Regions from separate parts of the Serratia rubidaea genome, predicted to be linked through region 2. Evidence: predicted binding sites of a transcription regulator. Region 2 holds the regulator's gene; the other holds the start of a gene.
The links. Region 2 encodes ArgR, which controls arginine synthesis, uptake and breakdown. Its sites were predicted from a motif close to ANTGAATAAAAATACANT; they were not measured.

Region 1 (12,424 bases), 610 kb from region 2:
GCCAATAAGCTGGCGGGCGCCTCCTGCGGCAGCAACTACCGCCAGATCCGCGACGCTTTCGCCAAAACCGGCCGTCACTGGCTGTACAACGCCACCGTCGGCGCCGGCCTGCCGGTTAACCATACGGTGCGCGACCTGCGTGACAGCGGCGACGGCATTCTGGCGATCAGCGGCATTTTCTCCGGCACGCTGTCGTGGCTGTTCCTGCAGTTTGACGGCACCGTACCCTTTACCGAGCTGGTGGATCAGGCGTGGCAGCAGGGGCTGACCGAGCCTGACCCGCGTGTGGATCTGTCCGGCCAGGACGTGATGCGCAAGCTGGTGATTCTGGCGCGCGAGGCCGGCTACGATCTCGAGCCGAATCAGGTGCGGGTAGAGTCGCTGGTGCCGGACGGTACCGAGCAGGGCACGGTCGATCAGTTCTTTGAGAACGGCGAGGCGCTGAACCAGCAAATGCTGCAGCGCTTTGAGGCCGCCAGCGAGATGGGGTTGGTGCTGCGTCACGTGGCGCGTTTTGACGCCAACGGTAAGGCGCGCGTCGGCGTGGAGGCGGTGCGCCCGGAGCATCCGCTGGCCGCGCTGCTGCCGTGCGATAACGTCTTTGCGATTGAAAGCCGCTGGTACCGCGATAACCCGCTGGTGATCCGCGGCCCGGGCGCCGGGCGTGATGTCACCGCCGGCGCTCTCCAGTCCGATCTCAACCGGCTGGCGCAGCTGTTGTAATCCTCCTTGGCGAGGTGAATGCCGACAGGGCGCTGCTTGCAGCGCCCTGTTGCTTTTTCAGCCGCCGGTCACATGAAATTCTCTCCGGTAGCGATGAGGATTAATCATCCTATTACCCTCACTTTTCTGTTGACTCTTTCACCAACATCCGGCATTTTCTATCTAGACGTCTAAACGTATAGACGCTTATTAAAATAACACCGCGATCGACAAGAGGCAGACAGGGTATGAGTTTTTTTCACGCAAACCAGCGGGAAGCGCTGAACCAGAGCCTGGCCGAATTAAACGGTCAGATTAACGTATCGTTTGAGTTCTTTCCGCCGCGCACCAGCGAAATGGAAGAGACTCTGTGGCAGTCGATCGATCGTCTGAGTAGCCTGAAGCCCAAATTCCTCTCGGTCACCTACGGCGCCAACTCCGGCGAACGCGATCGCACCCACGGCGTCATCAAGGGGATTAAGGATCGCACCGGCCTTGAGGCCGCTCCGCACCTGACCTGCATTGACGCCTCGCGCGAACAGCTGAGCGAGATCGCCCGCGACTACTGGAACAACGGCATTCGGCATATCGTGGCGCTGCGCGGCGATCTGCCGCCGGACAGCGGCAAACCGGAGATGTATGCGGCCGATTTGGTGGCGCTGCTGAAGGAGGTGGGTGATTTCGATATTTCGGTGGCGGCGTACCCGGAGGTGCACCCGGAGGCGAAAAGCGCGCAGGCCGATCTGATCAACCTGAAGCGTAAAATCGACGCCGGCGCCAGCCGCGCGATTACCCAGTTCTTCTTTGACGTGGAAAGCTACCTGCGTTTTCGCGACCGCTGCGTCGCCACCGGCATTGACGTTGAAATCGTGCCGGGCATTCTGCCGGTGTCCAACTTCAAGCAGCTGCAGCGCTTCGCCGCCATGACCAACGTGCGGGTGCCGAGCTGGATGACCAGCATGTTCGCCGGGCTGGATGATGACCCGGAAACGCGCAAAATGGTGGGGGCCAATATTGCCATGGATATGGTGAAGATCCTCAGCCGTGAAGGGGTAAAAGACTTCCACTTCTACACGCTGAACCGCGCCGAGATGAGCTACGCAATTTGCCATACGTTGGGAGTGCGCCCGGTAGCGGCGGCCTGAAAGTAGGCAGCAAGAAAAAACCCAACCAGATGGTTGGGTTTTTTGTTCTTTATTATTGCGCTATTAACCGTTAGGGCGCTCTGAGAAATCGTAAATGGTGGCAGGATTCATACGGTGTGTGTAGGCGTACTCCACTCTGTAATTCGTTGACTCAGCGGTGAAGGGGCTTAATGGCCTGAATTCAGTTCGGTTTGTTCCATCGAAAGTGGTCAGTTCGACTGTACAGGAAACCCCATAGGTTTTAGTCCCCTCTTTGAAAGTAAACCAACAGTTCAGAAGAATAAAGGGCAGTACTTCGCCCTCCAGGGTTCCAAGAGCACCTCTGTTAGTTATCTCCCAGCGGCCGTAGAGGCGCAGGCGGCCGTCAACGGTTTCGCCGAATTTGGCCAGATACAACCGGCGCATTTCTTCCATCGGGAAACGTTCTTCCAGCGATTGATACGTTTTGGTGATATCAGTCATACATAAATTCCTTGTAAAAAGTGTTTAAAGATTAGTGATATGCCATACGGAAAAGCTTTCCCGTATGCAGATACGCTAACTATTAACACTTGTTTTTGTAAGGTTATTGGGGCGTGCTGGCGCTGGGACAAATAAACATAAAAAAATGCCCGCTATATCAATAGCGGGCATTGGTAAGGGATGCGTTGAGCGTGTAGCCTAGCCGGTATTGCGCATCCCGGCGGCGATGGTGACGGACAACTATAATTTAGTTCAAGGCGGGCATTAGCATCGAGCCCTTACATCGGCGGCATGATAAGTTCAGCATTATTTAATTTAATATAAAGTTTAACAATAAATATTTTAGAATTGTCATGAAATAAGAAAATACAATGCAAGAGAAGGCCAATACGGTGATTCTGTAATAAGTATCTATCCATGCTGATGTTTTAGGTCCTATCTCATCAAGGAAATTATAGATAGAATCGCTTTCTTCGTGCATGAATAGTGGCTTTCTTTTGTTTTTCAAACAATGAAAATAATATGACATCCCAAATGAACCAAAGTATCCCATCTGTGAATGGAAATGGTATGCAGCGCCAAATGAGTATTTTTTTGACAGATATGTATTTATAGTTGCGTAGTAATTATTTTTTATTTTACAAAAATAAAAGAATAAATATACCATGGATATGATAGATATCCATGCTGAGGCGATTCCAAGGTAAGAAATTACAGTTATCATTTTAGTCTTTAAGTAGGTAGTCAATAAAAGTTTCGCCTGACTTGCTACCCAGGTATCCGCCGACCAGCGATCCTACGGCAGCACATGCGAACCCTCCAGCACCGAACAGCCTATCTGTATTGAGCTGTATGAAGTAACGGGTTATATGTGTATTACGACGATTAAATAGTAATTCTTGCAATGCCAATGAAGCGGGCTGTTTTAACACATAATCATTAGGGAGAATGTTACGTAGCATGTTTATCCCGCTTAAGTTACAACTCATAGCTCCGCTAATATTAACCTAATCTTACCCATAGTGGGTACACCTGATAGTTATTTTTTTCGTTTCTCAGCATAGTTGTCCCGAAGAAGATGAATGACGGCGCTTTACACAATAAAGTTAGGTGTTCCGTTAACGTTTGTCAGATAAAACCCTCTTCTCTTTCTTGTTAAACCGAATAAGGTAAAATATAAGAGTATATAACGTCTTAATAATGGATGTTTACCCCAGGTTTATAGCTGCAAGATTTATTGAATCTCTTACCTGACCAGGGCTACAGGAAAAAATGCCCGCTATATCAATAGCGGGCATTGGTAAGGGATGCATTGAGCGTGTGGCCTAGCCGGTATTGCGCATCCCGGCGGCGACGCCGGCGATGGTGACCATCAGCGCCTGCTCGACGCGTGCGTCCTGCTGGTCGCTTGCCTCCTGCTGACGTGAGCGGTGCAGCAGTTCGGCCTGCAGCACGTTCAGCGGGTCGGTATAGACGTTACGCAGCGCGATGGATTCGGCGATCCACGGCAGGTCTTCCATCAGGTTGTCATCGTTGGCGATGGCCAGCACCACTTTGATATCGCTCTCCAACTGCTCGCGCAGCTGTTTGCCCAGCGGCCACAGCGATTCATCCACCAGACGCTGATCGTAGTACTCCGCCAGCCACAGGTCGGCCTTGGCGAACACCATTTCCAACATGGCGATGCGGGTGGAGAAGAACGGCCAGTCGCGGCACATCGTCGCCAGCTGCTCCTGCTTGCCGGCTTTCACCGCTTCCTGCAGCCCGGCGCCGGCGCCCAGCCAGGCGGGCAGCATCAGGCGGTTCTGCGTCCAGGCGAAGATCCACGGAATGGCGCGCAGGCTTTCCACGCCGCCGTTCGGCCGGCGTTTGGCCGGGCGGGAGCCCAACGGCAGTTTGCCCAGTTCCAGTTCCGGCGTTGCCGCGCGGAAGTAGGGCACGAACTGCGGGTTTTCACGCACGTAGCCGCGGTACATCTGACATGAGGTGTCGGACAGCTCGTCCATCAGGGTGCGCCACTCTTTCTTCGGTTCCGGCGGCGGCAGCAGGTTGGCTTCCAGAATCGCGCCGGTATACAGCGCCAGACTGCTGATGGTGACTTCCGGCAGGCCGAACTTGAAGCGGATCATCTCCCCCTGTTCGGTGACGCGCAGCCCGCCTTTCAGGCTGCCCGGCGGCTGCGACAGCAGCGCCGCATGGGCCGGCGCGCCGCCGCGGCCGATTGAACCGCCGCGGCCGTGGAACAGCGTCAGCGCAACGCCGGCTTTTTCACAGGTTTTAATCAGCGCGTCCTGCGCGCGGTACTGCGCCCAGGAGGCGGCCATCACGCCGGCGTCTTTGGCCGAGTCGGAGTAGCCGATCATCACCATCTGTTTGCCCTGAATAAAGCCGCGGTACCAGTCGATATTCAGCAGCTGGGTCATCACGTCGTCGGCGTTGTTCAGATCGTCCAGGGTTTCGAACAGCGGCGCCACCGGCAGAGCGAACGGGCAGCCGGCTTCTTTCAGCAGCAGATGCACCGCCAGCACGTCGGACGGCGTGCGCGCCATGGAGATCACATAGGCGGCGATGGATCCCTGCGGCGCCTCGGCGATCACCCGGCAGGTCTCCAGCACTTCCTGCGTGTCCGCGCTGGGTTGCCACTGCAGCGGCACCAGCGGGCGCTTGGAGTTCAGCTCGCGGATCAGGAACGCCTGCTTATCCGCTTCCGACCAGCTTTCATAATCCCCCAGGCCCAGATAGCGCGTCAGTTCGGCGATAGCCTCGGTGTGGCGGGTACTTTCCTGACGTACGTCGATGCGCACCAGCGGCACGCCGAAGCAGCGCACGCGGCGCAGGGTATCGAGCAGTTGGCCGTTGGCGATGATGCCCATACCGCAGGCGACCAGCGACTGATAGCAGGCGTACAGCGGTTCCCACAGCTGCTCATTGCTCACCAGCAGGTCGTGCGGCTTCAGCATGCGTTCGCCTTTCAGACGGCCTTCCAGATAGGCCTGCGAGCTGATGAGCTGGCTGCGCAGGCGCTTCATGATTTCCCGGTACGGCTCTTGCACTGCCTCACCGCCGGCCAGCTCGCGCAGCGCCGGCGTACATTCGGTCATCGACAGTTCCGAGACCAACACCTGGATATCGCGGGTGAACAGGTCGCAGGCTTTCCAGCGGCTCAGCAGCAGCACGTGGCGGGTGATTTCGGCGGTGACGTTCGGGTTGCCGTCGCGGTCGCCGCCCATCCAGGAGGTAAAGCGCACCGGCACGGCTTCCACCGGCAGGCGGTAGTCGATGGCGTTTTCCAGCTGTTCGTTAAATTCGCGCAGGAAAGCCGGCACGCCTTCCCACAGGCTGTTTTCCACTACCGCAAAGCCCCATTTGGCTTCATCGATCGGCGAAGGGCGGTTTTTGCGGATTTCATCGGTGTGCCACGACTGCGCCACCAGCTGACGCAGACGGCGCATGATCTTATTGCGCTCGTAATCGGCCAGATCGTTGTGATCCAGCTGGCTGAGGCAGGTGTTCACCTCCACCAGTTTGTGGATCAGGGTGCGGCGGGTGATCTCCGTCGGGTGGGCGGTGAGCACCAGCTCGATGGAGAGTTGATCCACGGCGTCGCACAGCTCTTTATTGCTGAGTTTTTTGCCTTTCAGGCGGCTGAACAGCTGCGCCATCGCTTCCGGATTGCTGGCGGCCTCGCCGTGCGGCGAAATGCTGTGATACTGCTCGGCCACGTTGGTTAAATTGAGGAACTGACTGAAAGCGCGCGCTACGGGCAGCAGCTCATCGTTGGACAGGTTTTGCAGCGTAGTGAGCAGCTCCTGACGATGCGCCTCGTTGCCTGCGCGTGAAGATTTGGAAAGTTTACGGATGGTTTCAACACGATCGAGAATATGCTCGCCCAGCGCTTCTTTAATGGTTTCGCCGAGCAGTTTGCCGAGCATACTGACATTACTTCGCATTGCCGAATATTGTTCGTTCATATAACCCCTGACCCAATCTGTACGTATTTGCATACCTTTCATGTGCGGGATGTATCTGTTCTGGCTGTTATCCCTGATGCCTGGATACCACCCCGAGTGCATTTAGGTATCTGTTGTAAGTAAATTTCACGCGTCAGGCAAAGAAAGCCTGTTTTGTCACACCACGTGTCTGTCCAATGGTTAATTGACACTATTTTCAGCAAAAAAACATCAAAATCATCGTTTTTTCTGAAATTTAATTACAGCCCGCGGTTTATCAGTGCGGCTAATTACGCGCGGGCTTACTCCTTTCAGCCAGGGGCATGATAGATCATTGCCCCTATGATTTCGTCGGTTTATTGATGGCAGAAGTGATCGACCAGCTGGCCGATCAGCTTGCGGGTAGGCTCGATAAAGGCGGTGTCGATGTATTCATCCGGCTGGTGCGCCTGGTTGATGGAGCCGGGCCCCAGCACCAGCGTCGGGCACACTTCCTGGACAAACGGCGCCTCGGTGCAGTAGTTGACCACTTCTGTGCGTGAGCCCAGCAGCTGCTCGATCACCGCCACCAGGTGGTGATCGGTCGGGCATTCATAGCCGGGGATCGGCGGATGCAGCTCATCAATACTCAGACGACCCGGCCAGCGCTCGCTCACCGGCGCCAGCGCGCTGTGCATCAGCTCATTAATATTTTCCAGCGTCATCCCCGGCAGCGGGCGGATGTCCAGATGCAGTTCGCAGCAGGCGCAAATGCGGTTTGCCGCATCGCCGCCATTAATATGCCCGAAGTTCATCGTCGGATACGGCACGGCAAACGCCGGGTTGTTATAGCGCTCCTGCAGGGTTTTACGCAGCTCCATCAGGTGGCCGATCGACTCATGCATCAGGTCGATGGCGTTGACGCCGCGCGCCGGATCGCTCGAGTGGCCGGACTGGCCGGTGATGCGGATAGCGTTGGAGAGATGGCCCTTATGCGCGCGCACCGGCCGTAGCGACGTCGGTTCGCCGATGATGGCGAAGTCCGGACGGATAGCGGTCGAGGCGGCGAAGTAGCGCGCGCCGGCCATCGTCGTTTCTTCATCCGCCGTGGCCAGAATATACAGCGGCTTGGTCAGCTTGCTGGCGTCGATATCGCGCACCGCATCCAGAATAAAGGCAAAGAAGCCTTTCATATCCGCCGTGCCGAGACCGTACAGCTTATTGTCGTGTTCGGTCAGGGTGAACGGGTCGCGCGTCCAGCGCCCTTCGTCATAGGGCACGGTGTCGGTATGGCCGGCCAGCAGCAGGCCGCCGCTGCCTTCGCCGATACTGGCCAGCAGGTTGAACTTGTTGCGGGTATCTGGCACCGGCTGCACGTCGACGCGGAAGCCTAAATCGCTAAACCAGCCGGCCAGCAAATTGATTAACGCTTCATTACTCTGATCGAGAGCGCCATCGGTGGCGCTGATCGACGGGGTGGCGATCAGCGCCCGGTACAGCTCAATAAATGGAGGTAATTTCATCTTCACTGTTGACAGCCTTTGGTTAGGGTAGTATCAATATTCATGCATTTATTTTGAATAAAAATACAGTAAACTAAAGCGTAACGGAACCCGAGGACCGGATGTTTATAAAAACATCAACGCTCAACCACGTGGGTGAACGACGCAACAACGCGGTCGAACCCTGTTACCGGGGTCGCAAGCGACCACTTGGCAAGTTTAGAAGGTGAAAGGCCACATGTTGAATACGCTGATCGTTGGTGCCAGCGGCTATGCCGGAGCGGAGCTCACGGCTTACCTGAATCGTCACCCACATATGAACATAACCGCTTTAGCGGTTTCAGCGCAAAGTGCAGATGCAGGAAAATTGCTTTCCGACCTGCATCCGCAGTTGAAAGGTATCGTCGATTTACCGCTGCAGCCGCTGACGGACGTGGCGCAGGCGGCGCAGGGCGTCGATGTGGTGTTCCTCGCCACCGCCCATGAAGTCAGCCATGACATTGCGCCGCTATTTCTGGCCGCCGGCTGCGTGGTGTTTGACCTGTCCGGCGCCTTCCGGGTGCAGGATGCGGCGTTCTATCCGCAGTATTACGGCTTTGAGCATCAGCATGCCGACTGGCTGGAACAGGCGGCGTACGGCCTGGCCGAGTGGCAGAGCGACAAAGTCAAAACTGCGCAGCTGATCGCAGTGCCGGGCTGCTATCCGACCGCCGCCCAGCTGGCGCTGAAGCCGCTGATCGACGGCCAGTTGCTGAATTTGTCGCAGTGGCCGGTGATTAACGCCACCAGCGGCGTCAGCGGCGCCGGGCGCAAGGCCAGCGTCACCACCAGTTTTTGCGAGGTGAGCCTGCAGCCGTATGGGATTTTCACCCACCGGCATCAGCCGGAGATCGCCGCGCACCTCGGTACGCCGGTGATCTTCACCCCGCATTTGGGCAACTTCCCGCGCGGCATTCTGGAAACCATCACCTGCCGGCTGCAGCCCGGCGTGAGCGCTGCGGATATCGCCGCCGCCTATCATGCCGCCTATGACGACAAGCCGCTGGTGCGGCTGTATGAGCAAGGCGTGCCGGCGCTGAAGTCGGTGGTGGGGCTGCCGTTCTGCGATATCGGCTTTGCCGTGCAGGGCGAACATCTGATCGCCGTGGCGGTGGAAGATAATCTGTTAAAAGGTGCGGCCGCTCAGGCGGTGCAGTGCCTGAATATTCGCTTTGGGTTCCCTGAAACCCAATCATTACTTTAAGTCCGCGTGAGTAAATAACGATGAATCCGTTAATTATCAAGTTAGGTGGCGTGTTATTAGACAGTGAAGAAGCGCTGGAGCGTCTGTTTACCGCGCTGGACAGCTATCGCGCCCAGTATCAGCGTCCGCTGGTGATCGTACACGGCGGCGGCTGCGTAGTGGATGAGCTGATGAAGCAGCTGTCTCTGCCGGTGGTGAAGAAAAACGGCCTGCGGGTCACGCCTGCCGAACAGATCGACATTATTACCGGCGCGCTGGCGGGCACGGCCAATAAAACCCTGCTGGCATGGGCGGTGAAGCACCAAATCAATGCGGTCGGCCTGAGCCTGGCCGACGGCAACAGCGTGACGGTTACGCAGCTCGATCCGGAGCTGGGCCACGTGGGCAACGCGCAGCCGGGGTCGCCGGCGCTGCTGCAGACTCTGCTGGGCGCGGGCTATCTGCCGGTGGTCAGCTCCATCGGCATTACCGCCGGCGGCGAGCTGATGAATGTCAATGCCGACCAGGCCGCGACGGCGCTGGCCGCCACGCTGGGCGCCGACCTGATCCTGCTGTCGGACGTCAGCGGCATTCTGGACGGCAAGGGCCAGCGTATTGCCGAAATGACGGCGCAAAAAGCGGAGCAGCTTATCGAACAGGGTATCATTACCGATGGTATGGTGGTGAAGGTTAACGCGGCGTTGGACGCTGCCCGCACCCTTGGCCGCCCGGTCGATATCGCCAGCTGGCGCAACGCAGAAAAATTACCGGCGCTGTTCAACGGTGAGTCAATCGGCACCCGGATTCTTGCTTAACTTCAGAATTGAAATAGGAATAAGACAATGCAAAACCAAAATATCAAAAAAATCGTGCTGGCTTACTCCGGCGGCCTGGATACCTCTGCCATCATTCCATGGCTGAAAGAGAACTACGGCGGCTGTGAAGTGGTGGCGTTCGTGGCGGATATCGGCCAGGACCGCAGCGATCTGGAAGGGGTGGAGAAAAAGGCGCTGCAGTCCGGCGCCTCCGAGTGCCACGTTGTCGACCTGCGTGAAGAGTTCATCCGCGATTACGTCTATCCGGTGCTGCAGACCGGCGCGCTGTATGAAGGCACCTATCTGCTCGGCACCTCGATGGCGCGTCCGATTATCGCCAAAGCGCAGGTTGAGCTGGCGCTGAAGGTCGGCGCAGACGCGCTGTGCCACGGTGCAACCGGTAAAGGCAACGATCAGGTGCGTTTCGAAACCACCTACACCGCGCTGGCGCCGCAGCTGAAAGTGGTGGCGCCTTGGCGTGAGTGGAACCTGCGTTCCCGTGAAGCGCTGTTGGATTACCTGAAAGAACGCAATATCCCGACGACCGCGTCACTGGAGAAAATCTACAGCCGTGATGAAAACGCCTGGCATATCTCCACCGAAGGCGGCGTGCTGGAAAGCCCGTGGAATGCGCCGAACAAAGATTGCTGGGTCTGGACCGTCGACCCGCTGGAAGCACCGGATCAGCCGGAGCAGGTTACCATCAGCGTTGAAAAAGGCCGGGTGGTGGCGGTAAACGGCGAAACGCTGACGCCGTACCAGTGCCTGGAAAAACTGAACGTACTGGGCGCCAAGCACGGCGTGGGGCGGATCGATATCGTCGAAAACCGTCTGGTCGGCATCAAATCCCGCGGCTGCTATGAAACGCCGGGAGGCACCATCATGGTTGCGGCGCTGCGCGGCGTTGAGCAGCTGGTGCTGGACCGCGACAGCTTCAAATGGCGTGAGCAGTTAGGTCTGGAAATGTCCTACGTGGTTTACGATGGCCGCTGGTTTGCGCCGCTGCGTCGCTCGATTCAGGCTTCTGCTGAAGCGCTGGCGGAAGAGGTGAACGGTGAAGTGGTGCTGCAGCTGTATAAAGGCCAGGTGACGGCGATTCAGAAAAAATCGGCCAACAGCCTGTATTCAGAAGAATTCGCCACCTTCGGTGAAGACGAAGTTTACGACCACAGCCACGCCGGCGGCTTTATCCGCCTGTTCTCTCTGTCTTCACGTATCCGTGCGTTGAACGAACAGAAGTAAGGTTGGCGGTTGTGAGTATTTCGGGGCGCAGCATGCTGCGCCCCTGATGTTCTGAGCGAATGTATAAAAAATTCAGGAGCAGATTATGGCACTTTGGGGCGGGCGGTTCAGTCAGGCGGCGGATCAGCGGTTCAAACACTTAAACGACTCACTGCGTTTCGACTATCGCCTGGCGGAGCAGGACATTGTCGGCTCCGTCGCCTGGTCGAAAGCGCTGGCGACCGTCAACGTATTGACGGCGCAGGAGCAGCAGCAGCTGGAGCAGGCGCTGAATGCCCTGTTGACGGAAGTGCAGGCGGATCCGCTGGCGATCGTGCAGAGCGATGCGGAAGATATCCACAGCTGGGTGGAGCAGAAGCTGATCGAGAAGGTCGGCGATCTGGGCAAAAAGCTGCACACCGGGCGCAGCCGTAACGATCAGGTGGCGACCGATCTTAAGCTGTGGTGCAAACAGCAGGTCAGCGATCTGCTGACGGCGATCGTGCAGCTGCAGCAGGCGCTGGTGGAAACTGCCGAAGCTAACCAGGACGCGGTGATGCCGGGGTATACCCACCTGCAGCGTGCGCAGCCGGTGACCTTTGCTCACTGGTGCCTGGCGTATGTAGAAATGCTGGCCCGTGACGAAAGTCGTCTGCAGGATACGCTGCAGCGGCTGGACGTCAGCCCGCTGGGCTGCGGCGCGCTGGCGGGCACCGCCTATCCTATCGACCGCGAACAGCTGGCCGGCTGGTTGGGGTTTGCTTCCGCCACCCGCAACAGCCTGGACAGCGTTTCCGACCGCGACCACGTGCTGGAGCTGCTGTCCAACGCCTCTATCAGCATGGTGCACCTGTCGCGCTTTGCTGAAGACCTGATCTTCTTTAACAGCGGCGAGGCGGACTTTATTGAGCTTTCCGACCGTGTCACCTCCGGTTCGTCGCTGATGCCGCAGAAGAAAAACCCGGACGCGCTGGAACTGATCCGCGGTAAATGCGGCCGCGTGCAGGGCGCACTGACCGGCATGATGATGACGTTAAAAGGCCTGCCGCTGGCGTATAACAAAGACATGCAGGAAGACAAGGAAGGGCTGTTCGACGCGCTCGATACCTGGATGGACTGCCTGCAGATGGCGGCGCTGGTGCTGGACGGTATTCAGGTGAAGCGTCCGCGCTGCCAGGAGGCGGCGGAGCAGGGCTATGCCAACGCCACCGAGCTGGCGGACTATCTGGTCGCCAAGGGCGTGCCTTTCCGTGAGGCGCACCATATCGTCGGTGAAGCGGTGGTTGAAGCCATTCGTCAGGGCAAGGCGCTGGAAGCTTTGCCGCTGGCCGATTTGCAGCAGTTCAGCAGCGTGATTGGCGATGATGTCTATCCGGTGCTATCGCTGCAGTCCTGCCTCGACAAGCGCGCGGCCAAAGGCGGCGTA
Region 2 (12,424 bases):
CAGGATATCCACCAGACCCGCTTTGTTGATGTCGCGGTGGATGATTTTTGCGCCCAGTTTGATGGCCGACAGCAGTGCGGTCAATTCGCCGGTAGCGTGAGAGAAGTCGTGTTGTTTCTCGACGATAAATTCGCCTAACGTTTTCATGACACAATCCCTGAATCTACGGATGGATAGCAGTTTTTAACAAACCGCCAACGTTTTCGCCAGCAGTGTAGCCCAAAGCGTCGCGCTATTCATAGGCAAATCCATTTCTTCTGGACGATTCTGAGCGTTAGAATAAGCGCACATTCGACGTACTCAACAATGAGAAACCTATGCGCATTCACATTCTTGGCATCTGTGGCACCTTTATGGGCGGGCTGGCGGTACTGGCGCGCTCGCTTGGACATGAGGTCACGGGTTCTGACGCTAACGTCTATCCACCGATGAGCACGCTGTTGGAAAACCAGGGGATCGCGCTGATCCAGGGGTACGATCCGGCACAGCTGGATCCGGCGCCGGATCTGGTGATCATCGGCAATGCCATGACGCGCGGCAATCCGTGCGTTGAAGCGGTGCTGGAGCAGGGGATTCCCTATGTGTCCGGCCCGCAGTGGCTGCACGACTATGTGCTGCGCGATCGTTGGGTTCTGGCGGTGGCCGGCACCCATGGCAAAACCACCACCGCCGGCATGGCGGCCTGGATCCTGGAAGCCTGCGGTTATCAGCCCGGCTTTGTGATCGGCGGCGTACCCGGCAACTTTGACGTTTCCGCGCGTCTGGGCGGCAGCCCGTTCTTTGTGATTGAGGCCGATGAGTATGACAGCGCCTTCTTCGACAAGCGCTCCAAGTTTGTGCACTACAGCCCGCGTACGCTGATCATGAACAACCTGGAGTTTGACCACGCGGATATCTTTGACGACCTGAAGGCCATTCAGAAGCAGTTCCACCATCTGGTGCGCATCGTGCCGGGCCAGGGCAAAATCATTCTGCCGGACAACGACGCCAACCTGAAGCAGGTGATGGCGATGGGCTGCTGGAGCGAGCAGGAACTGGTGGGTGAAGACGGCGCCTGGCGCGCCGAGAAGCTGACCACCGACGCCAGCCATTATGCGGTCTGGCTGAACGGCGAAAAAGTGGGCGAGGTCAACTGGTCGCTGGTGGGGGAACACAATATGCACAATGGCCTGATGGCGATTGCGGCGGCCCGCCATGTCGGCGTCGCGCCGGCCGATGCCTGCCGTGCGCTGGGCGACTTTATCAACGCCCGTCGCCGCCTGGAACTGCGCGGCGAAGCCAACGGCGTAACAGTTTATGACGACTTTGCCCACCACCCGACGGCGATTCTGGCCACCCTGGCGGCGCTGCGCAGCAAGGTCGGCGGTACCGCGCGCATTCTGGCGGTGCTGGAACCGCGCTCCAACACCATGAAGATGGGCATCAGCAAAAACGATCTGGCGCCTGCCCTTGGCCGTGCCGATGAAGTGTTCCTGTATCAGCCGGATCATAACCCGTGGCAGGTGGCGGAAGTGGCGGAAGCCTGCGTGCAGCCGGCCCACTGGAGCGCCGACGTGGATACGCTGGCGGAGATGGTGGTGAAAACCGCGCAGCCGGGCGATCACATTCTGGTGATGAGCAACGGCGGTTTCGGCGGCATTCATGACAAGCTGCTGGCGGCGCTGGCGCAGCGGGAGAAGTAACGCTGCCGGTATGCCATGCTGATGATAAAAAGCCGCTCTGCGGCTTTTTTCTTGCCCATAAAAAAAGCCCCCGCAAGCGGGGGCAATGGGGTTTCGTCGGATAGGACGACGAGGGGTTCTTCAGGGAATTCGCGTTAACGTCAGAACTCGGCAGTGGCATTGACGAGGATAATCAGCTCGGTAAACGCGTCCCTGAATGGTTATTTATAGATTTCAGCCGTGGCGTGCCAGTTGCCGTTCTCACGGGCTTCAATGATGCGGTAGGCTTTGGCGCCCTGTTGGTCAGCCTTATCGGACAGCGCCTGGCGAATATCCGGCGGTGAGCCGGCGACGCCGCTGGCGGTAACGGTACCGATAGACTGCAGGGTGCTGGCCTGTTGAGTGCTCACCAGCGTGGCGGCTGAGGCGCCAAAAGAGACGGCTGACAGCAGCGCCATCGCTGCAATCGTAAATTTCATGTTCATGATGGTTAGTCCTTGATGCTACTCAGTAACGGCCTGGAAGGACGGATTGTTTTTTTATTCTTGAAGACCGTTATGGGTGCAGCGTTGCCAGAGATTTTATCGTCCGTTGCCGGAGCGTATTAAGTGCTTACTTGTAAATTTCCGCCGTGGCGTGGAAGTTGCCTTCGTTACGCGCTTCGATCACGCGAAAAGCGGTGGCGCCTTTGGCATCGGCTTTATCAGACAGCGCCTGACGGATATCAGAAGGCGCCGCAGCAACGCCGCTGACGGTAATGGTGCCCGCCGGCTGCAGATTTGCCGCCTGTTCTGCGTTAATGGATTGTGCTGCAAAAGCACCGAATGAAAGCATAGACAGCACGCCAAGAGTCACAACAGTAGTTTTAACTTTCATGATTTGACCTCGTAGAATTCTTTTATCAGTTCCTGTGAACTGTGATTCATGTCACGGAAATGAGTATACAGCTAGTAACCCGAAAAATTAATAGTTTGCTAACAGTTCCCTATGAAACTTTATCATTATGCTTACCATTTCTTATAACCGGCAGGAATAAAAAGTGGTTATAAAACGATCTTTCTATGTTAAATTTCTGTAATATCAAGCAGGTGAGCAACTTTGTCGAAAAGTGCGGAATCGGCTATCTGCGGCAAAACGCCGTGATGAAATAGCGCGAATGATGACGTTGCTGGTGCGATCGTCGCGATCAGCGCGACAATGGGAAACTATGCAAAGGCGTAAAGAAGGCGGGAAGCCTGCCCACGACGCGGCCGTGGACCGCGTCGTGACGGGAAGTGATGATTACAGTTCCTGTTCGAACAGCGCCAGGATGGCTTCATACAGCTGGCGGGCGGTGAAGGCGCTGGCCGGGGTAACGAAGATGGTGTCATCACCGGCGATAGTGCCGAGGATACCTTCCGACTTACCCAACGAGTCGAGCAGGCGGGCGATCAGCTGTGCTGCGCCAGGGCTGGTGTGGATCACCACCACGGCATCATTGTGGTCGACGTCGAGCACCAGGTTCTTCAGCGGGCTGGTGGTGGTCGGCACCCCCAGCTCGGCGGGAAGGCAATACACCATCTCCATCTTGGCATTACGCGTGCGTACCGCGCCGAACTTGGTCAGCATGCGTGATACTTTGGATTGGTTAATGTTTTCGAAGCCTTCTTCTTGCAGCGCCAAAACGATCTCGCCTTGCGAACTGAATTTTTCTTCCTTCAATAACGCCTTGAACGCTTTGATCAGATCTTCCTGCTTTGCGGGATTACGCATTTTGCACCGTGGAATGTTGCCAATAGAGGTCATTATTATGCATATAGATGAATTTTTATGCAATAAAAGCGGGGGCCGACCAGCAAAAAAATGGCCGGAACGGCAGGGAAAGGGCGTTATTCTAGCAAAATACGCGGGTCATGAATATGCCCTTTCTCACAGGATTCATCGGCGGAAAAGAGTGAATAAAATGTTATTAAAATGATGTTGTTCTGATGTTGCGTAAGGGTGTAATGTAACGGCCGGTTAACTTGCGCGTGAATAACCTCGCACAATTTTCGATTACTGTGCGCTATGCCCTTCATGCACAGGTTATTTAATCTAAAATGTCCGCGATCACGGCTATTTTATTGCGTCAGTTCGCAATCCTACGGTTAAGCGATTGTTTTTAAAGGCGTGATAACATAAGTTCCGTAACCCTGAATTCACGGCGCTTTTATATTTAAGATAATACAAGGAGTATAGGATGAAAGTTGCAGTTCTCGGTGCAGCTGGCGGTATTGGCCAGGCCCTTGCCCTTCTACTCAAGACCCAGCTACCTGCAGGTTCTGAACTCTCCCTCTACGACATTGCCCCCGTTACGCCAGGCGTTGCCGTTGACTTAAGCCACATCCCAACCGCTGTTAGCATCAAAGGCTTCAGCGGTGAAGACGCCAAACCTGCGCTGCAGGGCGCCGATGTGGTGCTGATTTCCGCCGGCGTAGCGCGCAAGCCGGGTATGGACCGTTCTGACCTGTTCAACGTTAACGCCGGCATCGTGCGTAACCTGATTGAACAAGTGGCGGCAACCTGTCCGAAAGCGTGCATCGGTATTATCACCAACCCGGTGAACACCACCGTCGCCATCGCGGCGGAAGTGCTGAAAAAAGCGGGCGTGTACGATAAAAACAAACTGTTCGGCGTGACCTCGCTGGACATTATCCGTTCCAACACCTTCGTGGCCGAGCTGAAAGGTAAAAAGCCGGAAGAGCTGAACGTGCCGGTCATCGGCGGCCACTCAGGCGTGACCATTCTGCCTCTGCTGTCCCAGATCCCGGGCGTGAGCTTTACCGACCAGGAAGTGGCTGATCTGACCAAGCGTATTCAGAATGCGGGTACCGAAGTGGTTGAAGCCAAAGCCGGCGGCGGGTCGGCGACGCTGTCCATGGGCCAGGCGGCTGCACGTTTCGGTCTGTCTCTGGTGCGTGCGCTGCAGGGTGAGCCGGGCGTTGTTGAGTGCGCCTATGTGGAAGGCGACGGCAAATATGCGCGTTTCTTCGCACAGCCGCTGCTGCTGGGCAAAAACGGCGTGGAAGAGCGTAAAGACATCGGCACGCTGAGCGCGTTTGAGCAAAAAGCGCTGAACGACATGCTGGACGTTCTGCATAAAGATATCGAACTGGGCGAGAAGTTTATCAACAACTGATTGACCCCGTAGCGTGATACAAAGGCCGCCGGTATTATCCCGGCGGTTTTTTTATGCCCTGACGTCAGGATTTTATCCGACTCTTGCGATCCAGCAGACGCTGGGTTTCGGGATCAAAATAGCGGCTTGGCCAGATTTCCGAAGGGTGGACGTTCAGCGCCTCGGCGATCAGCCACTCGCCTTTCGGCCAGGGGCGGGACAGGGCGTTAGCCAGGGTTGATGAACTGAGCCCGGCGCGGCGCGATACCGCCGCCAGCGTGGTGCCCTTCTTACGTAGTGCTGCGATGACATCGGCAGGATGCCAATCTTCACTCCTTGAATTCATGTTGATCTTCCTTTTGTGATTAGCCAAAGTGGCGTTAGTGGTATAACTAACGCGTTCGTATTAATCGTTCGTACAACGTAAGCGGTTATACGGAAACAAGAATACCATTATTTTTCCTAAAAACGCCCTCTGTTTTCCAAAAATAATGGTGACGCATAATCTTCAGAGACGATGGCTATGAAAAGTGAGTGGTTTTCTGCCAAGGAATTGACGGGCATTGCGGGGTTACCTTCCTCGCCACAGGGAATTAACCAGATGGCGCGTCGGGAAAAATGGGTCAGTCAGCGTCGCAAAGGCGTACAGGGCAAAGCGGTGGAGTACCATATCGACAGCCTGCCGCCGGGCGTGCGCAATGCCCTGATACTGAAGGAAGACTCTGCGGGCTACACCGTAGAGAAACAGGATCCGCTGGCGGTATGGAACGCCTATTTTCACCATATGTCGGACGATGAAAGAGAGCAGATGCTGGCGTTTCTGCTGCGCGAAGGTATTGGCGGGCTGCTGGCGCTTATCGCCGAGGGGCGTCAGCGATAAGCACCGATAAAGCGTCTGGAGAACATCAGGAAAGCGTTTCTTAAAAATCGCGCAGCCCCGTCCCCGTCGGGTGCGCCACTCCTTCCGGCGCGGTGCATTCATATTGATCTTCTTTGTGTGATTAGCCAAAGTGGCGTTAGTGGTATAACTAACGCGTTCGTATTAATCGTTCATAAAACGTGAACCGGTGATATGGAAAAAATAACGCCTTTATTTCCGAAAAGAATGAATCTTTTCCAAAAATAATGGTGGCGCATAATCTTCAGAGACGATGGCTATGAACAGTGAGTGGTTTTCTGCCAGGGAATTGACGGGCATTGCGGGGCTACCTTCCTCGCCACAGGGAATTAACCAGATGGCGCGTCGGGAAAAATGGGTCAGTCAGCGTCGCAAAGGCGTTCAGGGCAAAGCGGTGGAGTATCATATCGACAGCCTGCCGCCGGGCGTGCGCAGTGCCCTGATGCTGAAGGAGGATCCCGCGGGTTACGCCGCAGAAAGACAGGATCCGTTGGCGGTATGGAACGCCTATTTTCACTATATGTCGGATGATGAAAGAGCGCAGATACTGACGTTTCTGCTGCGTGAGGGCATTGGCGGACTGCTGGCGCTTATCGCTGAGGGTCGTCAGCGATAAGCACCGGTAAAGCGCCTGGGGACATAGTAGGCCGTAATGCCTTAAAACTCGCGCTGCACCGCCAGGTGCGCCAGTCCTTCCAGTGCGGTGCGGTATTCTGACGGCGGCAGGGCCTCCAGCGCGCTGATGGCCTTGTCGGCTTCTTCTTCCGCCCGCTGGCGGGTATAGGTCAGCGAACCGCACTGTTCCATCGCCGCCAGCACCGGCTCCAGCAGATGGCGGCCGTTGCCCTGTTCAATGGCGCCGCGGATCATGGCCGCCTGCTCCGGGTTGCCGTTATGCATGGCGTGCAGCAGCGGCAGCGTCGGTTTACCTTCATTCAGGTCATCGCCGGTGTTTTTACCCAGCGTGCTGCCGTCGGCGCTGTAATCCAGCAGATCGTCAATCAGCTGGAACGCGGTGCCGAGATAGCGGCCATAATCCTGCAGCGCCTGTTCCTGCTCCGGCGTGGCGCCGGACAAGATGGCGGAAGATTGCGCAGCGGCTTCAAACAGGCGCGCCGTCTTGCTGTAGATCACCCGCATATAGCTCTCTTCGCTGATATCCGGATCGTTGACGTTCATCAGCTGCAGCACTTCGCCTTCGGCGATCACGTTGACCGCTTCCGACATCAGCGCCAGCACGCGCAGTGATTCCAGGCTGGTCATCATCTGGAAGGCGCGGGTATAAATGAAATCGCCGACCAGCACGCTGGCGGCATTGCCGAACGCGGCGTTGGCGGTCGCCTTGCCGCGGCGCATATCGGATTCATCAACCACATCGTCATGCAGCAGGGTCGCGGTGTGGATAAACTCAATCAGCGCGGCGATGGTAATGTGCTTGTCGCCTTCCGAATGCAGCGCCCGGGCTGCCAGGACGGCGATCATCGGCCGGATGCGCTTACCGCCACCGCTGATAATGTAATAGCCAAGCTGATTGATGAGCGTGACTTCGGAATTCAACTGTTCGAGAATTGTTGCATTCACTGCCGCCATATCTTGCGCGGTTAACTCAATAATTTGATCTAGGTTCATTGTATTGTTTTCAGCTGTGTTTCTCTTCACCGCGATGAGAACGCTGCTCACATCGGTACATGGCGGTAACTGTGCCTATGATTGTACTTGAAAAACGGCGTAGATAAACGCCACGAAAGAAACTGTGCTTTTTTTCTTCTTTTTTCTACTTCAGTCGAGATTCTGCTCTTGTCATGTGCTGTATTTTTGCGTAGAATTCGCGCCCTATTGTGAATATTTATAGCGCGCTCTGTACTAATCATCGAGCACGCGGAAAGCGGAGTTTTATATGTACGCGGTTTTCCAAAGTGGTGGTAAACAACACCGAGTAAGCGAAGGTCAGACCGTTCGCTTGGAAAAGCTGGACATCGCAACTGGTGAAGCGGTTGAGTTTGACCAGATTCTGATGATCGCTAATGGCGAAGATATCAAAATCGGCGTTCCTTTCGTCGATGGCGGCAAGATCAAAGCTGAAGTCGTTGCACACGGTCGTGGCGAGAAAATTAAAATCGTTAAGTTTCGTCGTCGTAAGCACCACCGTAAGCAGCAGGGCCACCGTCAGTGGTTCACTGACGTTAAAATCACCGGCATCAGCGCTTAAGTTAGGAGAGCGGATTAATGGCACACAAAAAGGCTGGCGGCTCGACTCGTAACGGTCGCGATTCAGAAGCTAAACGTCTGGGCGTAAAACGCTTTGGCGGCGAAGCAGTACTGGCAGGCAGCATCATCGTTCGTCAACGTGGCACCAAGTTCCACGCGGGCACCAACGTAGGTTGCGGCAAAGACCACACTCTGTTTGCTTTGAAAGACGGTAAAGTCAAATTCGAAGTTAAAGGCCCGAGCAATCGTAAATTCATCAGCATCGAAGCTGAATAATTTTTCGAGCCTTAATAAATAGATGTAAGCCCTGCAATTCGTTGCGGGGCTTTTTACATTTATAGCCAACCCATTTTACACCTTGGCTATTCGGGAACGACAGCGCGGGCAGATGACGCATGGAAACAAAACAGCAGGTCGGGGTCGGTATTTCTCTGGCGTTAACCACGGCGGTTTGCTGGGGCGCGCTGCCGATAGCCATGAAAGAAGTTCTACAGGTGATGACGCCGTTTACCATCGTCTGGTATCGCTTTACCATTGCGGCGGTTGGGCTTGGCGTTATTCTGGCGTTACGCGGCCGTTTGCCGCCGGTAAAACTTTTTCGCCAGCCGCGCTGGCTGCTGTTGCTGGTGATTGCTACCGCCGGGCTGCTGGGGAACTTTGTGTTTTTCAGCTCCTCGCTGCAGTATCTCAGCCCGACGGCCTCGCAGGTGATTGGCCAGCTGTCGCCGGTGGGGATGATGTTCGCCAGCGTGCTGATCCTGAAAGAGCGGATGCGCATTACCCAGGTGATTGGCGCGCTGATGCTGATTTGCGGGCTGATGCTGTTTTTCAACGTCAGCCTGGTTGAGATTTTTACCCGCCTGACGGATTACACCCTGGGGGTGCTGTTGGGCGTCTGCGCCGCAACGGTATGGGTCACCTACGGCGTGGCGCAAAAGGTTCTGCTGCGCCGGCTGGCGTCGCCGCAGATTCTGGTAATGTTGTACACTTTATGTGCAATCGCATTATTTCCCCTGGCGCAGCCGGGGATGATTTTTCAGCTGAGCGGCTGGCAACTGGCCTGCCTGCTGTTTTGCGGTGCGAATACGCTGATTGGTTATGGCGCTTTGGCAGAGGCGATGGCGCGTTGGCAGGCGGCGCAGGTGAGCGCGTTAGTGACGCTGACACCGCTGTTTACCCTGCTGTTTTCAGATTTATTGGCGTTGGCATGGCCGCAGATGTTTGCCGCCCCGACGTTGAATGTCGTCGGTTACGTGGGCGCGTTTGTGGTGGTTGCGGGCGCAATGTTTTCCGCAATTGGTCACCGGTGGTGGCCACGACGGGCAGAAAACCTCCTGGTTGCTCCTATCAAGCAGCCCGGTGAATGATTTACGGAGACGGAAAATGAAGTTTGTAGATGAAGCAGCGATATTGGTCGTTGCAGGTGACGGTGGTAATGGTTGCGTCAGCTTCCGTCGCGAAAAATATATCCCCAACGGCGGCCCGGACGGCGGCGACGGCGGTGACGGCGGCGACGTCTACCTGCTGGCGGACGAAAACCTGAACACGCTGATCGACTATCGCTTTGAGAAGTCCTTCCGCGCCGAGCGCGGTCAGAACGGCCAGAGCCGTGACTGTACCGGCAAACGCGGTAAAGACATCGTGATCAAGGTGCCGGTCGGCACCCGGGTGAAAGATCAGGGCACCGGCGAGATCCTCGGCGATATGACGCGTCATCAGCAGCGACTGATGGTGGCGAAGGGCGGCTGGCACGGCCTGGGCAACACCCGTTTCAAATCCTCGGTCAACCGCGCTCCGCGCCAGAAGACCAACGGTACGTCGGGTGAAGCGCGCGATATCCTGCTGGAGCTGATGCTGCTGGCGGACGTCGGCATGCTTGGCCTGCCGAATGCCGGTAAATCCACCTTTATCCGCGCGGTATCGGCCGCCAAGCCGAAAGTAGCGGACTACCCGTTCACTACGCTGGTGCCAAGCCTCGGCGTGGTGCGTATGGACAGCGAACAGAGCTTCGTGGTGGCGGATATTCCGGGGCTGATTGAAGGCGCGTCTGAAGGCGCCGGCCTGGGCATTCGCTTCCTGAAGCACCTGGAGCGTTGCCGCGTGCTGCTGCACCTGGTGGATATCGATCCGATTGACCAGACCGATCCGGTGGAAAACGCCCGTGTGATTATCAACGAGCTGAATCAGTACAGTGAGAATCTGGCGCAGAAGCCACGCTGGCTGGTGTTCAACAAGGTTGACCTGCTGAGTGAAGAAGAAGCCGCCGAACGCGCCAAGGCGATTGTCGACGCGCTGGGTTGGGAAGAGAAATACTACACGATCTCCGCCGCCAGCCATCTTGGCGTTAAAGAGCTGTGCTGGGACGTGATGAACTTTATCAACAGCCAGCCGAAAGCGATGGCGCTCGAAGAGAGCGCACCGGAAAAAGTCGAGTTTATGTGGGACGATTACCACCGCCAACAGTTGGCGGAAGTAGAAGCCGAAGCCGACGACGACTGGGATGATGACTGGGATGAAGATGACGACGAAGGCGTCGAAATCATCTACCAGAAATAAGCATCGCATCACAAGGCCCCGCAGCGCGGGGCTTTTTTTTTGCCTGTGGGTTACGGCTGCAGCGGGTTGACCGGTAGCCAGCAGCAGGCGTTAAGGCCGCTGGCGTCATGGCGGTTTTCCAGCGCCAGACGTCCCTGGTGCAGTTGGATAATGCGGATGACGATGTTCAGCCCCAGCCCGCTGCCGCCATAGCGCTGGTCCATTCTTCTGAAGGCCTGGGTCAGCTCGCCGGCCATCTCCGGCTTAATACCCGGCCCCTCATCGATGACCTGCAGCTGATGGCCGCCGTTTTGCGCGCCGAGGCGGATGAGGATAGCGCTGCCCGGCGGGCCGTAGCGGTGGGCATTCTCCACCAGATTACGCAGCAGCAGGCGCAGTAACACCGGATCGCCATGGGTGACGGCCTCGGCCGGCAGTTGCCACGCCAGCCGTTGATTGCGCCGTTGTGCCAGCTCTTCCAGCTCTTCGCGCAGCGGCGTGATGACGTCCGCCACCCAGTCGAAACGTTGATAGTGGCCACCGGCAAAATTCTGCCCGGCGCGTGACAGCATCAGCAACTGCTCGACGGTATGCATCAGCTGGTCGATGCGCGCAATCAGCGGCGTGCTTTCCCGTACTCCCTGTTGCTCCATCAGTTCCAGATGCAGCCGGATACCGGCCAGCGGGGTACGCAGCTCGTGAGCGGCGTCGGCGGTAAACAGCCGCTCCTGCTGAATGGTGCTATCGAGCCGCGAGAACAGCTGATTGAGCGCGGTGGTGACCGCCACCACTTCCCGGCTGTCGTTGCTGACCGGCAGCGGCGACAGATTATCGGCGGAACGTTTCTCCAGCCGGTTTTGCAGCTGGTTAAGCGGGCGGATGATCCAGCTGATGGCCCAGAACGAAGCGATCAGCGTGACCATCATCATAATCAGCGACGGCGCCAGCAGGGAGGCGATCGCTTCGGCGATTTCGCCGTCGACTTTTTCGGTACGCACCTGGGCCGACAGGGTTTCATCCACCAGAAAGCCGATCTGTTCCCGGCTTTCATGCCATAGCCACAGCGCGCTGATCAACTGGGTGACCAGCAGAATCAGCGCCAGCATCAGCAGCAGGCGGCGGCGCATGCTGATCATGGCAGCGGCTCCAGGCGGTAGCCGATGCCGCGCACCGTGCGGATGCGGTCTTTGCCCAGCTTGCGGCGCAGATTATGGACGTGTACTTCGAGGGTATTGGAGCCGAGGTCGTCGTTCCAGGCGTATAAATCCTGCTGCAGCAGCTCGCGGTTGACCGTCTGGCCGGCGCGCATGATCAGCCGCGATAAAATGGCGAACTCCTTCGGCGTAACGTCGACGGGCTGCTGTTGCAGGTAAACCTGCTGGCTGGAGAGATTGAGCGTTAGATCGTCTTGCTGCAGCAGGTTGTCGCTGTGGCCCTGGTAGCGACGTATCAGCGCCCTGACGCGCGCCTGCAGCTCAACCAGCGCGAAGGGCTTCACCAGGTAATCATCGGCGCCGGCGTCCAGTCCGTCGACGCGGTCTTCCAATGCGTCGCGGGCGGTGAGAATCAATACCGGCAAATCGATCTGCCGGCGTCGCCACTGCCGCAGCAGGGCGCCGCCGTCAACGTCGGGCAGGCCGAGATCGAGAATAACCATGCTGTACTGGCTGGTGTCGATCAGCGCATTGGCCTGCGCCGCCGTCAGCGCGCAGTCGCAGGCGTAGCCCTCGGCGGCCAGCGCCATGGCCAGCCCCTGTTGCAACAGCTCATCGTCTTCGACAATCAATAGCTTCACGTCGGGGCTCCCATGGGGTGGTTACTCAGTTATTTTGATAAATATCCCGGTATAGCCGGCTTTCGAAACGCACCAGCGGGATCCGGCGCTGGCGCTGATCTTCCGGCGGTACGGCGTAACCCGACAGATACTGCACAAACGCCATGCGCTGACCGCTGGCGGTGGTGATAAAGCCTGCCAGATTATAGACC

Region 1: argC (N-acetyl-gamma-glutamyl-phosphate reductase) is a predicted target of ArgR. The motif match lies at 7,814-7,831, and genes of this name have one in related genera.

What each region holds. Positions count from the first base shown of each region.
Region 1 is NZ_CP065640.1:1,327,469-1,339,892, reverse strand. It holds gene I6G83_RS06190 (bifunctional aspartate kinase/homoserine dehydrogenase II) at 1-723, shown strand, start outside; gene metF (methylenetetrahydrofolate reductase) at 951-1,847, shown strand; gene I6G83_RS06180 (hypothetical protein) at 1,911-2,309, opposite strand; gene I6G83_RS06175 (hypothetical protein) at 3,035-3,271, opposite strand; gene ppc (phosphoenolpyruvate carboxylase) at 3,635-6,280, opposite strand; gene argE (acetylornithine deacetylase) at 6,616-7,761, opposite strand; gene argC (N-acetyl-gamma-glutamyl-phosphate reductase) at 7,979-8,983, shown strand; gene argB (acetylglutamate kinase) at 9,004-9,777, shown strand; gene I6G83_RS06150 (argininosuccinate synthase) at 9,805-11,019, shown strand; gene argH (argininosuccinate lyase) at 11,105-12,424, shown strand, end outside.
Region 2 is NZ_CP065640.1:1,937,445-1,949,868, forward strand. It holds gene fbp (class 1 fructose-bisphosphatase) at 1-147, opposite strand, end outside; gene mpl (UDP-N-acetylmuramate:L-alanyl-gamma-D-glutamyl-meso-diaminopimelate ligase) at 318-1,682, shown strand; gene yhcN (peroxide/acid stress response protein YhcN) at 1,883-2,146, opposite strand; gene yhcN (peroxide/acid stress response protein YhcN) at 2,274-2,537, opposite strand; gene argR (transcriptional regulator ArgR) at 2,943-3,413, opposite strand; gene mdh (malate dehydrogenase) at 3,880-4,818, shown strand; gene I6G83_RS08935 (helix-turn-helix domain-containing protein) at 4,883-5,143, opposite strand; gene I6G83_RS08940 (DNA-binding protein) at 5,321-5,677, shown strand; gene I6G83_RS08945 (DNA-binding protein) at 5,955-6,311, shown strand; gene ispB (octaprenyl diphosphate synthase) at 6,353-7,324, opposite strand; gene rplU (50S ribosomal protein L21) at 7,593-7,904, shown strand; gene rpmA (50S ribosomal protein L27) at 7,922-8,179, shown strand; gene I6G83_RS08965 (DMT family transporter) at 8,299-9,270, shown strand; gene cgtA (Obg family GTPase CgtA) at 9,287-10,459, shown strand; gene pmrB (two-component system sensor histidine kinase PmrB) at 10,510-11,574, opposite strand; gene pmrA (two-component system response regulator PmrA) at 11,571-12,233, opposite strand; gene dacB (serine-type D-Ala-D-Ala carboxypeptidase) at 12,259-12,424, opposite strand, start outside.